3 regions of the Neobacillus sp. S1227 genome follow, and region 3 is predicted to be linked to each of the others. Evidence: riboswitches for the same ligand, from Rfam matches in the RefSeq annotation. Region 3 holds a riboswitch; each other region holds the start of a gene.
What was found. A riboswitch is a leader RNA that binds a small molecule or an ion and turns the genes downstream of it on or off. The one in region 3 is predicted to bind thiamine pyrophosphate.

Region 1: it holds a riboswitch for thiamine pyrophosphate, as region 3 does, so the genes downstream of both, thiM (hydroxyethylthiazole kinase) here and tenA (thiaminase II) in region 3, are expected to answer to the same signal.
Region 2: it holds a riboswitch for thiamine pyrophosphate, as region 3 does, so the genes downstream of both, tenI (thiazole tautomerase TenI) here and tenA (thiaminase II) in region 3, are expected to answer to the same signal.

Annotation. Positions count from the first base shown of each region.
Region 1 is NZ_AP038276.1:2,455,822-2,460,037, reverse strand. It holds gene thiE (thiamine phosphate synthase) at 1-165, opposite strand, end outside; gene thiD (bifunctional hydroxymethylpyrimidine kinase/phosphomethylpyrimidine kinase) at 162-974, opposite strand; gene thiM (hydroxyethylthiazole kinase) at 977-1,795, opposite strand; TPP riboswitch at 1,874-1,982, opposite strand; gene ACZ5AE_RS12480 (glutaredoxin family protein) at 2,072-2,314, opposite strand; gene ACZ5AE_RS12475 (YheC/YheD family protein) at 2,676-4,004, shown strand; gene ACZ5AE_RS12470 (agmatinase family protein) at 4,113-4,216, opposite strand, start outside.
Region 2 is NZ_AP038276.1:3,645,395-3,649,610, reverse strand. It holds gene ACZ5AE_RS18180 (histidine kinase N-terminal domain-containing protein) at 842-1,948, opposite strand; TPP riboswitch at 2,162-2,270, shown strand; gene tenI (thiazole tautomerase TenI) at 2,346-3,029, shown strand; gene thiS (sulfur carrier protein ThiS) at 3,026-3,229, shown strand; gene ACZ5AE_RS18165 (thiazole synthase) at 3,231-3,998, shown strand; gene ACZ5AE_RS18160 (thiazole biosynthesis adenylyltransferase ThiF) at 3,995-4,216, shown strand, end outside.
Region 3 is NZ_AP038276.1:577,364-581,579, forward strand. It holds gene ACZ5AE_RS02870 (ABC transporter ATP-binding protein) at 1-61, opposite strand, end outside; gene ACZ5AE_RS02875 (autorepressor SdpR family transcription factor) at 376-651, shown strand; gene ACZ5AE_RS02880 (SdpI family protein) at 638-1,282, shown strand; TPP riboswitch at 1,524-1,626, shown strand; gene tenA (thiaminase II) at 1,740-2,426, shown strand; gene ACZ5AE_RS02890 (ECF transporter S component) at 2,423-3,019, shown strand; gene ACZ5AE_RS02895 (ABC transporter ATP-binding protein) at 2,997-4,216, shown strand, end outside.

The DNA of each region.
Region 1 (4,216 bases), 1.9 Mb from region 3:
AGCATATTTATCTTTTCCGATTAATGCCTCTTCGCCTTTTTCCCGAAATTGATAAAGCGTAATTCCTCCAGCGATGGCTTCTTTCAATACCTCAACCGGATCCTTCCTGCAGTTAGCTGTTCCCATAATAAAATATACTTTCAAGGCTTCGCGTAAGTTTATCATGATTGAACCATCTCCATGATTCTTTTCCGGTATGCACCATGATTTGTCGGCCCATGTCCCTGCCCAATCACAATTCCATCTTCAATTGCAGCCTGAATAAAATCCTTCGCCTTGATGACCGCTTGATATACATCTGCTCCCTTAGCCAGTTCAGCGGTAATAGCTGCTGAAAAAGTGCAGCCAGTGCCGTGTGTGTTCTTAGTCGGAATTCGCTTACTTGTAAAGGTAAAGAATTCTTTTCCATCGAATAGGAGATCTGTTGATTCTGAAGGGTTTTCATCATGGCCGCCTTTCAGAACAATGTTTTGTACGCCTAAGGCATGTAATTTTTTTGCTGCTTCCCGCTTATCTTCCGCTGAACGTATAGACATCCCGGATAGAACCTCTGCCTCAGGTATGTTCGGGGTAACCACTTTGGCAAGCGGTAATAAAAACTTTTTCATGGCGGAGATTGCTTCCGTTTGCAGCAAGGAAGCGCCGCCTTTTGCGATCATTACAGGATCGACAACAACATTATCCCAATGATATTTTGTAAGGTTAACAGATACAGCTTCGATAATTTCCGCATTAAATAACATGCCCGTTTTCACCGCATCAGTTCCCATGTCTTCACCAATGGCTTTCATCTGTTCGATAACCGCTTCGGCTGACATCGGATAAACTCCATGGACGCCTAATGTATTTTGTGCAGTAACAGCCGTTATTGTAGACATTCCAAAAACCTCTAACTCCTGAAACGTTTTTAGATCGGCCTGAATTCCTGCTCCGCCGCCAGAATCGGAACCTGCAATTGTTAACGCCTTTTTCATTATTACTCTCCTCCAGCTAATTTTTTTATGGAAGCATAGAGATTGATGTCATCTGAAGCAACCTTCGAAAGCTGGTTCAAAAATTCGATTTGGAAGCTTCCTGGGCCTGATTGCACCGTTAGTTCCGCTGCCTTTTCTGCGGCTATTCCGTATATCGAGACTGCAGCAACAGATGCCTGCATTAAATTTTTTTCCACCCCGGTAAACGCACCAATGACTGAAGTTAACAAGCAGCCAGTCCCTGTCACTTTTGTTAACAATGGATGCCCATTATCCACAACGTAAGTAGACCTGCCATTCGTAATGACATCTTCCTTCCCTGTGATGACGACGATGCAGTTTAATTTTTCTGCAGCAGACATGGCTAGAGCGGTAATATTACCATTTGTGGTCCCCGCATCAACACCTTTGATTTCCCATTTCTCGCCAACGACATTGGCAATTTCAGCGGCATTCCCGCGAATAATGGATATCTTTAATTCCCTCATGATTCTTTGCGCTGTTTCCGTCCGATACGGGGTTGCCCCTGCACCCACCGGGTCAAAAATAACCGGAACGCCTTGTTCATTGGCTGCCTTCCCTGCCAAAATCATCGAATCTACCGTTTTCGGATTTAACGTACCAATATTTAAAACTAGCGAATTAGCGATCCGTGCCATATCTGCTGCTTCCTCAGCAGCATTGGCCATTACCGGTGATGCCCCAAGAGCCAAAAGTCCATTCGCAGTAAAATTGGTTACTACTACATTCGTAATATTATGTACAAGCGGTTTTACTTCTCTTACTTTTTGCAATGTTTCAAACAAGTTGTTTTTAAGCAAATCCTTCTCCTCCTTTTATAAAACAAAAAACCAGACCCTCATAAAGGACCTGGTTAAGTTAAGTAAGAAACCGTAAAAATTAAACATGGTCTACTTGCCTACGCTGGTATTATCCAGATCAGGTCCGAAGGGTTAAAAACTAGCCGTTTTCTCTCAGCCCGCTTACAGGGCACCCCTAGTAGTTACACTGGTTATGAAATTAACATCAGAATAAACCTTAAACACTGTTTTGTAAAGAAAAATGTTTTTGATGCTAGAGAGCGAGACATGAAATTATTAGCTCCCTTTCGCAAGCTCCATCAATTCTTTAAGTTCATTTGTAAAACCCTTAACGGCTCTGTTATCGACAACCGTTACAGGAACACCGAGAAAACCGTATTTCTCCACTTCTTTTTGATACTCGGAATTCTTAGCAATGTTCCTTGTCTCAAATAGGATTCCTTCTTCTGTAAGTACCTTTTTTACCATAGTGCATTCAATGCAGTCGTCCGTGGTGTACACAATAACCTTTTTATTCATAATTGAATTCTCCTTTGTTTTTTCATTGTCGAGCTTTTTCGGCTTCGGAGCGCCATCAACCGACAAAAAAAGCCTGAAAAATGTCTTATCCTGCGCTTTCCCGAGGAATAATAGAAAATATAATTAATTTCCCCGTTTATTTACAAATTCCATTATCCATCCGAATTGGGTTTAAATGCAAAATTTATTTATTATTTTAATAAAATAAACTATCTATAATACTGTTTTTCCAAACCCAAAAAAATTTAAAGGCTAACAACCAAATTGGCCACTTAGCTCCCAATTTTCCCTTTAATAAAAACAATATTAATAAAACGAACATACAATAACTTAACCACATTTATGCTAGGAGGGGAAATAATTGGAAAGTTTTTTTCGAATACGGCGTGATAGTGGACAAGTAGGCCACTTAAGTCTGCATCCAAAAGTAGCAAAATTCATCGGGCTGACTAAACCAGCTGAAAGATTAGTAAGCTTCGGCAGCCAAACTGTTCAAGCTTCTGTTCATACATCACTTGACCTAGAGGAAAACGAGGTAAGTCTTTCTTCAGATATTCTTGAGCAATTAAATATTCCTCTTGACTGTCATTATGAAATTCTATTAAAAGGAAACGAAATCCACTTTGGACCCTTTATCGGTTTATTGGCAGGGTACCACCATGATTCTTTAAAAAATAAACTCGATGATCTTTTGGATTATTTATTATATTATAGTGATATTAAGGGGGCCATTCTGGTTTTTTCCATTGAAGGTGTAAATAAAGAGAACGAAACGATTAAGGGTTATGTCTACAACCCGAATTACAAAAAGTGGGAAAAAGGTGTTTTCCCCTATCCTTCCTCACTATTTGTCCTAACAAGAAAGGCAAGTTCAAAATGGATCAAACATTTTCAAGATGTTATCGGGGACACGGTTTTTAATGATTTCAACTTAACAAAATGGACAATCCATCAAATTTTGGAATCATCTTATGTAGTGAGAGATTACCTGCCAGAGTCGATTCTCTACGAATCTCCTGAAGAACTTTATCTTTTTTTAGAAAAACACCCTAAAGTGATTGTCAAGTCGATTAGTACCTCGAAAGATTCCACCATATATAAAATCTCCATAGATAATGATTATATAGTGATTACGAATCCCCTTAAAAGGACATCTGAGAGAGTTAAATATACCTACCAAAAACAAGCCTATCAATTATTTCGTTCCTATTTTCAGGAAGGGGAGTGGATGATCCAGCAATCAATTGAGCTGCTAACCACACATGACCGGACTATCGATTTTAGTGTGATTGTCATCAAAAATCCGGAGGGTAAGTGGCAGGTCATGAACATGTTTGCAAGACAAGGAAAACCCGGGACAGTACTAAGCACCATCTATCCTTTTGTGGAATTGGGAAAGGAGACTTTAAAAGAAGTTTGGGATCTTGACGAGGTGAATACGGCCATGATGATCAAGGAAATTTCGGATAAATCGATTGCAGCCGTCAAAGCAATTGAAAGCAATGGAGTCCATTTTGCCAATGCCAGTGTAACGGTAAAGGTTGATGAAAATGAGGAAATATGGATACTCGATGTCCAATACCGCAACCCCTCCCACGAAATCGCCCTTGTCGCCGGCTACCCAGACCTATATTACGAAATACTCAAAACCAATATGCTTTATGCAAAAAAACTTGCTGGATTTATCTAATACTTGTTCAGGCTCTTGAACTGAATAATCCATGAAAAACCTCGTCAATCAGACGAGGTTTTTTAATGAACGACATAATGGAGTTTGTCTTTTTGGGGTGACTGACACCTATCGCAACATTACTCCTGTGAGAAAGGTTAAAAATACGTGCGTACCGAGTTTTACGGTCTGCTGGACAGCACTGTCTTTGAGCGGGTCAAGACAGACAATGT
Region 2 (4,216 bases), 2.7 Mb from region 3:
TGCACAAGGTAAGGTAGTTATTTCAGTTTGAAAACTATTATTTTGACGTAAATTTTTGTATCTTTCAAAAGTTCGGTATCATAAAAAGGTTTTAATAATCCCGAGCCGTTAGATCATTCAAAAGTTTGGTAGCATAGAAAGGTTATATGACCCCGAACTAGCGAATCATTGAAAAGTTCGGTAGTATAGAAAAGCTATATGCCCCAAAACCGATGAATCCTTAAAAAGTTTGGTAGGATAGAAAGGCTATATGAGCCCGAACCGATGAAACCATAAAAAGTTCGGTAGCATAGAAAGGGTATATGAGCCCGAACCGAAGAATCCTAAAAAAGTTCGGTAGCATAGAAAGGGTATATGAGCCCGAACCGAAGAATCCTAAAAAAGTTCGGTATCATAGAAAGGCTATATGAGCCCGAACCGATGAAACCATAAAAAGTTCGGTAGCATAGAAAGGCTATATGTGCCCGAACCGATGAAACCATAAAAAGTTCGGTAGCATAGAAAGGGTATATGAGCCCGAACCGAAGAATCCTAAAAAAGTTCGGTAGCATAGAAAGGGTATATGAGCCCGAACCGAAGAATCCTAAAAAAGTTCGGTAGCATAGAAAGGGTATATGAGCCCGAACCGAAGAATCCTAAAAAAGTTTGGTAGGATAGAAAGGGTATATGAGCCCGAACCGATGAATCCTAAAAGTTCCGTATCATAGGAAGGTTCTATAAGCCCGAACAGGCGAATCATTGAAGGTTCGGTCGAATAGAAAGGCTAAATGAGTCCAATGACTTGTTTTAAACGTTTTCTTTTTTACAACAAAAAACACCGCATTTGCGGTGCGCATGAATTCTAATTCTTTTTAATAGGTAATGTAAGTTGAAAGGTAGTATAATGATTACCTGATTTACATTCTATTTCACCGTGATGTTTTTCAACAATATTCTTACATACGAATAAGCCGATACCGGTACCTAGTTTCTTCGTAGTGAAGAAGGGCTCGAAAATTAAGTGTACTGTTTCAGGATCAATAGTAGGGCCATTATTCGAAATACGAATCTTGATTTGCTGATTATCTATATTTGTTTGGATATCAATTTTTCGCAGATGTTCTTCTTCACACACTGCGTCAACGGCATTTATTAACAGGTTTAGAAAAACTTGTTTTAACTCATTTCTATCGCCAGTAACACAAATATCGGCATCGATATTTGTACTAATATGGACATTACCGTCGACGATGCTTGGATAGAGGAAATCAAGCACTTCTTCTATTAATAAATGGATGGTTATATCTTCATTCTGGCTTTCTGCCAGCATGTTCAGTTTGGAAGTATGAAGGAACTGAGTAATTCTGAACTTAAGCTGCTCTAATTCTTGGCTGACGACATCTAAATAAGGTAGATTAGGATGCTCGTGTTTTAATAGTTTTATAAAGCCCATAACGGAAGTTAGCGGATTGCGAAATTCATGAACAAAGCTCGAAGACATTTGTCCAAGAATCGCCAACCTGTCCTTATGTGTTTGAGAAATAAATAAATTTTGTTCTTGTAGTTTCTTATCTTTGATCTCGGTGTACTTAGAAACAGCATAATAACTGAATAAATCAAACTGTTTATTGACCAAGTCAATAGTAGACTTCAGATATTCTTGGGTGAGTTCGGAAAGGTTTAAGTATTTAATAATAATACTCCTGCCCAGATTGACATTATAAACAAATTCCCCAATATTGATATTAGCCTCGACGCGTTCCAAGGCTACTTTGTGAGCTAAGGATTTAACATCTTCATCTGAGAATCCATTTAAAATAGAATTTATTATGAGATGGTACATTAAATACCCATTCTTTAAAATTAGTCCCGGATTATCCTTGTGGTGATGTATAATAATTTCCTCTTCCCAAAAATTTAGAAACTTTAGTTCATTCTCAATTAGAAATTGGCCAACTTTTTTATCCATACAAAGCCTGCTTTCCACTATATTAAGCTGATTATAGCATAAAAATTTGATGAATGGGGATGGTTCTCATATCTCAAAATAGGTATATATATAAAATATTTCAAAATAATTTGATTAAAAGGACGGGCAAATATTCAGTTTGAAATGTTTGACTTTTCTGATTAATGTGTTAACATAAACCCATAAAAGGTATATGTTCAAATGAATATGAATCAAATCTGCTAGAGGTGCCTTTTTAAAAGGCTGAGATTGAAGTGTGACTTCGGGACTCTATGAACCTGATCTGGTTAATACCAGCGTAGGGAAGTGGACAACGGGATTTTTGGAGAGCAAAATTTTCATTTCTAAATTTCGGCCACTTTCTTACAAAAGGAAGTGGCTTTTTGTTGTGCCTGTTTTGCGCTTCCATAGACCAGAGAAATCGAATCAAAGGGGGGCTTGTATTTTTACTAGTCTAAAAGAAAAAGAGCTGCATCTTATATCCAATGGCAATATGCCGATTGACCAGTTGGCTGAAATAGCTAAGAATATTCATCCATTTGTAACTGCACTGCACTTGCGTGAAAAACAAAAATCAGCAAAGGAACTTTTTCAAGCAGTCGAACTTTTAACAAATGTAAACGTCCCACCTGCAAAAATCGTGATTAACGATCGGGTAGATGTTGCAATCGTGGCAAAGGCCCTTGGGGTTCAATTAGCCTATCATAGTTTGGACACTTCATGTGTAAAAGAACATTTTCCTCAACTACGGGTCGGGACTTCCATTCACTCCTACGAGGAAGGACAACAGGCAAAGGAGAAGGGTGCTGACTACCTTTTATACGGGCATGTTTTTCCCTCCCAATCAAAACCGGACAAGCCCTCAAAAGGGCTTCGGGAATTGACTAGGCTTACCCAAATGGATATTCCGGTGATTGCCATTGGCGGAATAACACCAGAGAATACAGGGCAGGTAATCAAAGCGGGGGCAAACGGGATTGCTGTCATGTCTGGTGTGTTAGAAGCGAGTGATCCCATTCTAGCCGTAAAAGCTTATATCAAAGTATTGAAAAATTATTCGGGGCAGGAGGTAAGAACATGAAGGTTACCTTAAATGGCAAGTTGACCCAAATACCAGACAATAACATATTTGTCTCAGATGTTCTCAAGCATTATAAAATCCACGATAAGGTAGTGGTAGTAGAAGTGAATGGTGAAATATTATCCAAGTTAGAACACCAAAGTACTAGATTAGCAGATAAAGACCGAATTGAAATAGTTCATTTTGTAGGAGGCGGTTGATATGTTAAAAATTGGTCCATTATCCTTTCACTCTCGTTTGTTGCTAGGAACGGGGAAGTATCCAAGCTTCGACATCCAAAAGCAAGCGGTCGAAGTGTCTGAAGCAGAAATCCTTACATTTGCAGTTAGACGGATGAATATTTTCGAATCGAGCCAGCCGAATTTCTTAGAGCAGCTTGATACCAATAAATATACGTTACTGCCAAACACAGCAGGAGCGAAAACAGCTGCAGAGGCTGTCCGAATCGCTAAGTTAGCAAAAGCTTCAGGCTTATGTGACATGATTAAAGTTGAAGTGATCGGCTGTGATAAAACGTTACTTCCTGACCCGATTGAAACGTTAAAGGCCACCGAAGAATTGGTGAAGGAAGGCTTTATTGTACTCCCTTATACCTCGGATGATGTGGTGTTAGCCTGGAAACTTCAAGAAGCAGGCTGCCATGCTGTCATGCCAGGGGCGTCGCCAATCGGTTCTGGTCAAGGGATTATCAATCCGGTAAACCTCCAGTTTATTATTGAACAAGCCGTAGTCCCTGTCATTGTCGATGCGGGCATAGGATCGCCTGCTGATGCTGCTTGTGCAATGGAATTAGGAGCTGATGCGGTGCTATTAAATACTGCAGTTTCAGCAGCAAAGGATCCGGTTAAAATGGCAAAAGCGATGAAATTGGCGATTGAAGCGGGAATGCTTGGTTATGAAGCAGGCCGAATTGAGAAAAAACGATATGCGACAGCCAGCAGCCCTAAGGAAGGAATGAGTATCGGGTGAATGATCGATACTCTAGGCAAGAGTTGTTTTCACCGATAGGAAAAGACGGCCAGCAGCAAATTCTCAATAAACATGTACTCATCATTGGAGTTGGGGCACTTGGATCTGCAAGTGCTGAAGCACTCGTCCGGGCTGGCATCGGCAAATTAACCATAGTGGATCGGGATTATGTCGAGTGGTCCAATTTACAGCGGCAACAGTTATTTACAGAGGAAGAT
Region 3 (4,216 bases):
CTTTTACAGCATGAATGGAACCGAACGATTTCTTTAAATTCTGGACCTCTAAAATATTCAACTCACATCACCTTTCCTTAGAAACCAGCCACTTTGTCACATAAGTCCCAATTCCCAAAAGTTGCATACCACGTTATACCTATGATGTGAAATAGGAAAGAATTCTTAAATTTTATAGAAAGCTCAAGTGTGAGCAGCGAGAGGGCTTGGGGACGGTTCTGGTGCCTCGTTTTTTATTAAACTATTTATTTCTCTGTCGTCAAAAGCCCGAAATTTTGTTGAAATAAAAAATGGTTTTATAACCCCTTTTTGGGAATAGAAAAATATGTTATTATATATTTAGATAATTAACTAAATAATGAAGAAGGGAATATTATGAATGAGGTTTTTAAGGCTTTGGCCGACCCAACTCGAAGAAAGATACTTGATTTGTTAAAGGATCAGGATTTAACAGCAGGGGATATAGCTGAGCAATTTGATATGAGCAAACCATCGATTAGCAATCATTTAAAAATCCTGAAGTCGGCAGGATTGGTGGTGGATGAGAAAAAAGGGCAGTTTATTATTTACTCCTTAAACTCAACTGTATTGCAGGATGTAATCAAATGGTTATTAGACAAAAAGGGAGATGGGGTTCATGAAAAGAAATAAACTATTTTATATTGCACTAATTATTTCCTTCGTTCCGTTAGTGGTGAATCTTATTGCTTTTCCGCATATGCCAAATAAGATTCCGGTTCATTGGGGGCCAAGTGGGGATCCAGACCGGTATGGTTCAAGAATAGAGCAGCTTACCATGAGTGCACTACCCCTAGTGCTGTTTCTGTTTTTAAATTTTCTGCCGTCCATAGACCCGAAAAGGGACGCTTATAAAAAGCATAACGGCGCATATTCCATCATCAACTTTGTGGTTATCTTATTTCTCGCCATCACGAATTTACTGGGGCTGTTTAGTGGACTGGGATACGATGTGCCTTTTCAAAAAGTGGTACCAGTGCTAATAGGTATTCTCCTCATTGTTCTTGGAAATTTCATGACCCAAATTCGGCATAACTATTTCTTTGGCATTCGCACCCCGTGGACGCTGGCATCTGAATATGTCTGGAAAAAAACACACCGGTTTGGAGGATATGTTTTTGTCATCACAGGTCTAGTACCATTCTCGGCCATCTTTATAGGTCCGATGGGAATGTACATTTTCCTCGGGGCATTACTGGTGGGAATTGCCCTGGTCATGATTTATTCCTATTTGGTGTTCAAAAAGGAAAAACGTAAAGTGTAATTCTCAGAAGCTGAATGCATTATAACAGAAGGGGTATGCAAGTGCGCCATTACCTACTAATTTATATGGCCAAATACTTGTCCGCTATTGAGGTCACAAACTCCTTACCCCTGAGCAAATGAATAGATGATGGTTTGCTCTTATTGGGCGAATGGAATATCTTTGAAAAAATAAGATAATAAATGATAAATTTCATTGACTTTTTTAAAAAGCGTGTGTAAAGTGAATAATAACTTAATAGGAAGACCACTAGGGGAGCCTTTTTTGGCTGAGACAGAAGTAATTCTGGACCCTTTGAACCTGATCTAGTTCATACTAGCGTAGGAAAGTGGAGTCCGTGCATGGGTATATTTACAAATATTCTGCCGCTCCATTTTTGGAGCGGTTTTTCGTTTTTATAAGCAGACAATCGCTCCATTTAAAGTCTTCCCATTATCACTAATAAGGGGGAATTTTAATGAGTTTTTCAGCAGAATTAAGGAAGGAAGCAGGTCCGATCTTCGATGCAATTTTTGAACATCCTTTTGTACGAGGAATTGCGAGTGGTGATTTAAGAAAAGAACAGCTTATTCATTATGTTAAACAGGATTTTGAATATTTGAATTCCTTTATTAGAATCTATGGAATTGCCATTGCAAAATGTGAGAGCCGAGAGGATATGGAGATGTTTAATAAGCAAATATCATTTATATTAAACAGCGAAACCCATCCACATAATAACTTTTGTCAAGTAGCGGGTGTTCCATATGAGGAACTCCAAGGGTTTCCACTCTCACCATCTGCGCTTCATTACATACGTCATATGCTTACCATTGCTCATGAAGGAACATTAGGGGAAATTTTGGCTGTTTTACTGCCATGTCCATGGACATATTGGGAAATTGGAAAGAGATTGTTAAATGAGGTTAATCCCGACCAATCTCATCCATTTTATGAATGGATTCATTTTTATGGTAATCGGACAGATTCAATAACAACCAAATTTTGTGCCCGGATAGATGAATGGGCAATGGAAGCAACAGAAAAAGAAAAAGCAAAGATGAAAGAACATTTCTTAATTAGTTGTCAGCTTGAATATATGTTTTGGGATATGGCCTATAAACTTGAGGAATGGCCAGTACAAATGGAGGCGCTGAAAAGATGAATTGGAAGATGAAGGAGGTAGTGCTTACCGTCATTCTTTCTGTTGCTTGTGGAGTCATTTATTTAGGATGGTCAACTCTTTGGATTCCGATTTCTGCTATAGTGGGACCTATCGGCGCAGGTTTTATGTTTGGGATTTGGGTGATTGCTAGTCCAATAGTCGCGTATATTATTCGTAAACCAGGCGCTGCTTTTATCGCAGAGGTTGCGGCAGCAGCTGTTGAATTATTAACAGGAAGTCATTTTGGTCTTTCGGCATTGTTAGTAGGAGTTTTTCAAGGGATTGGATCCGAAATTGCTTTTGCTATATTTAGATATAAGCGCTACAACCTCATTACGTTAATGCTATCTGGTGCTCTAGCTGCGATTATGGGAATGGTGTATAACGTATTGGCTAATGGTTTTGGATTTTACACCAAAGGAGTATTTTTTACGACGTTAGGAATTCATGTAATAAGCGGAATCATTCTTGGAGGCTTGTTAGCGAAAGTAGTGGTGGATGCACTAGCTAAAACAGGTGTTTTAGAACAATATGAATTGATGAAAGAAAAAAGAAAAAAGGATGACATTCATGGAAATATTTCTGGGATGTAGAAATCTTTCTGTTCGTTTCTATCATCGTTCTGAACAGGTCCTTCGTAATATTACTTTATCCATCAATAAAGGAGAAAAAGTATTAATACTCGGACCAAGCGGGAGTGGGAAATCTACTTTGATTTCCGCTCTTGCAGGTATCATTCCTGAGCATGTTGAGGCGGATTTAAGTGGTGATGTTTACCAGAGGAGAAATGCCGGTGTTATGTTTCAAGAGCCTGACTCTCAATTTTGTATGCTTCGTGTCGATGAAGAAATTGCTTTTAGCCTCGAAAATCGCTCGATTCCTCGAAACGAAATGGACACCATCATTTCAGATTTAATGGAAATAGTAGGATTAGAGGTTGACCGGAGAACACCGATTGAAACACTATCTGGGGGTATGAAACAACGATTGGCATTAGCCTGTTTATTAGCATTAGAACCCGAAGTATTGTTTTTTGATGAACCAACAGCCCAACTAGACCCAGCTGGCAGGATGGAGATATTTGATTTATTGAAACAAATATCACAAAAGACTAACCAAACGATGGTATTTGTCGAACATGTTCTAGACGGCTGCATCGAATGGATGGATCGGGTCATTATGATAAATGAGAGCGGAAGCATTATGGCGGATGGAAAGCCAGAAGAGATTCTGCTTCATTATAACCGTGAAATGGTGGAATCTGGTATTTGGCGCCCTAAACTATTCCCATACAAGTGGATAGATGTTGTGGAAGATGCCTCACATCCTTTATCTATCAAACTGTCAAAAAGGCTTAAAACCGAACCTCTAGTAAGAGTGAATGAGGATACTTTGATTCGTACAGAAAATGTGGATATTGGCTATGGAAAGAAAACGATAGTGAAGGACATTAATATAACCATCCATAAAGGTGAATGGGTTTCCATCGTTGGAGCAAATGGAAGTGGAAAAAGCACTTTCTTAAAAAGTCTGATCCGTTTAGAGCCAATAAAGAATGGGACAATTCATTTTCAAAATACGGAACTTAAAAAATGGGCGGATAGAGAATTATATGAAAAATCAGGTTTTGTTTTTCAAAATCCAGAGCTTCAATTTATTACAGATACAGTATTTGAGGAAATTGCTTTTGGAGGCAGGCAAAGAAATTGGCAAGAGGAGCAGATTCATGCCAAAACCATTCAACTGTTACAGGAGTTTGGGCTGGAGTCTTATCACAATTCTCACCCTTT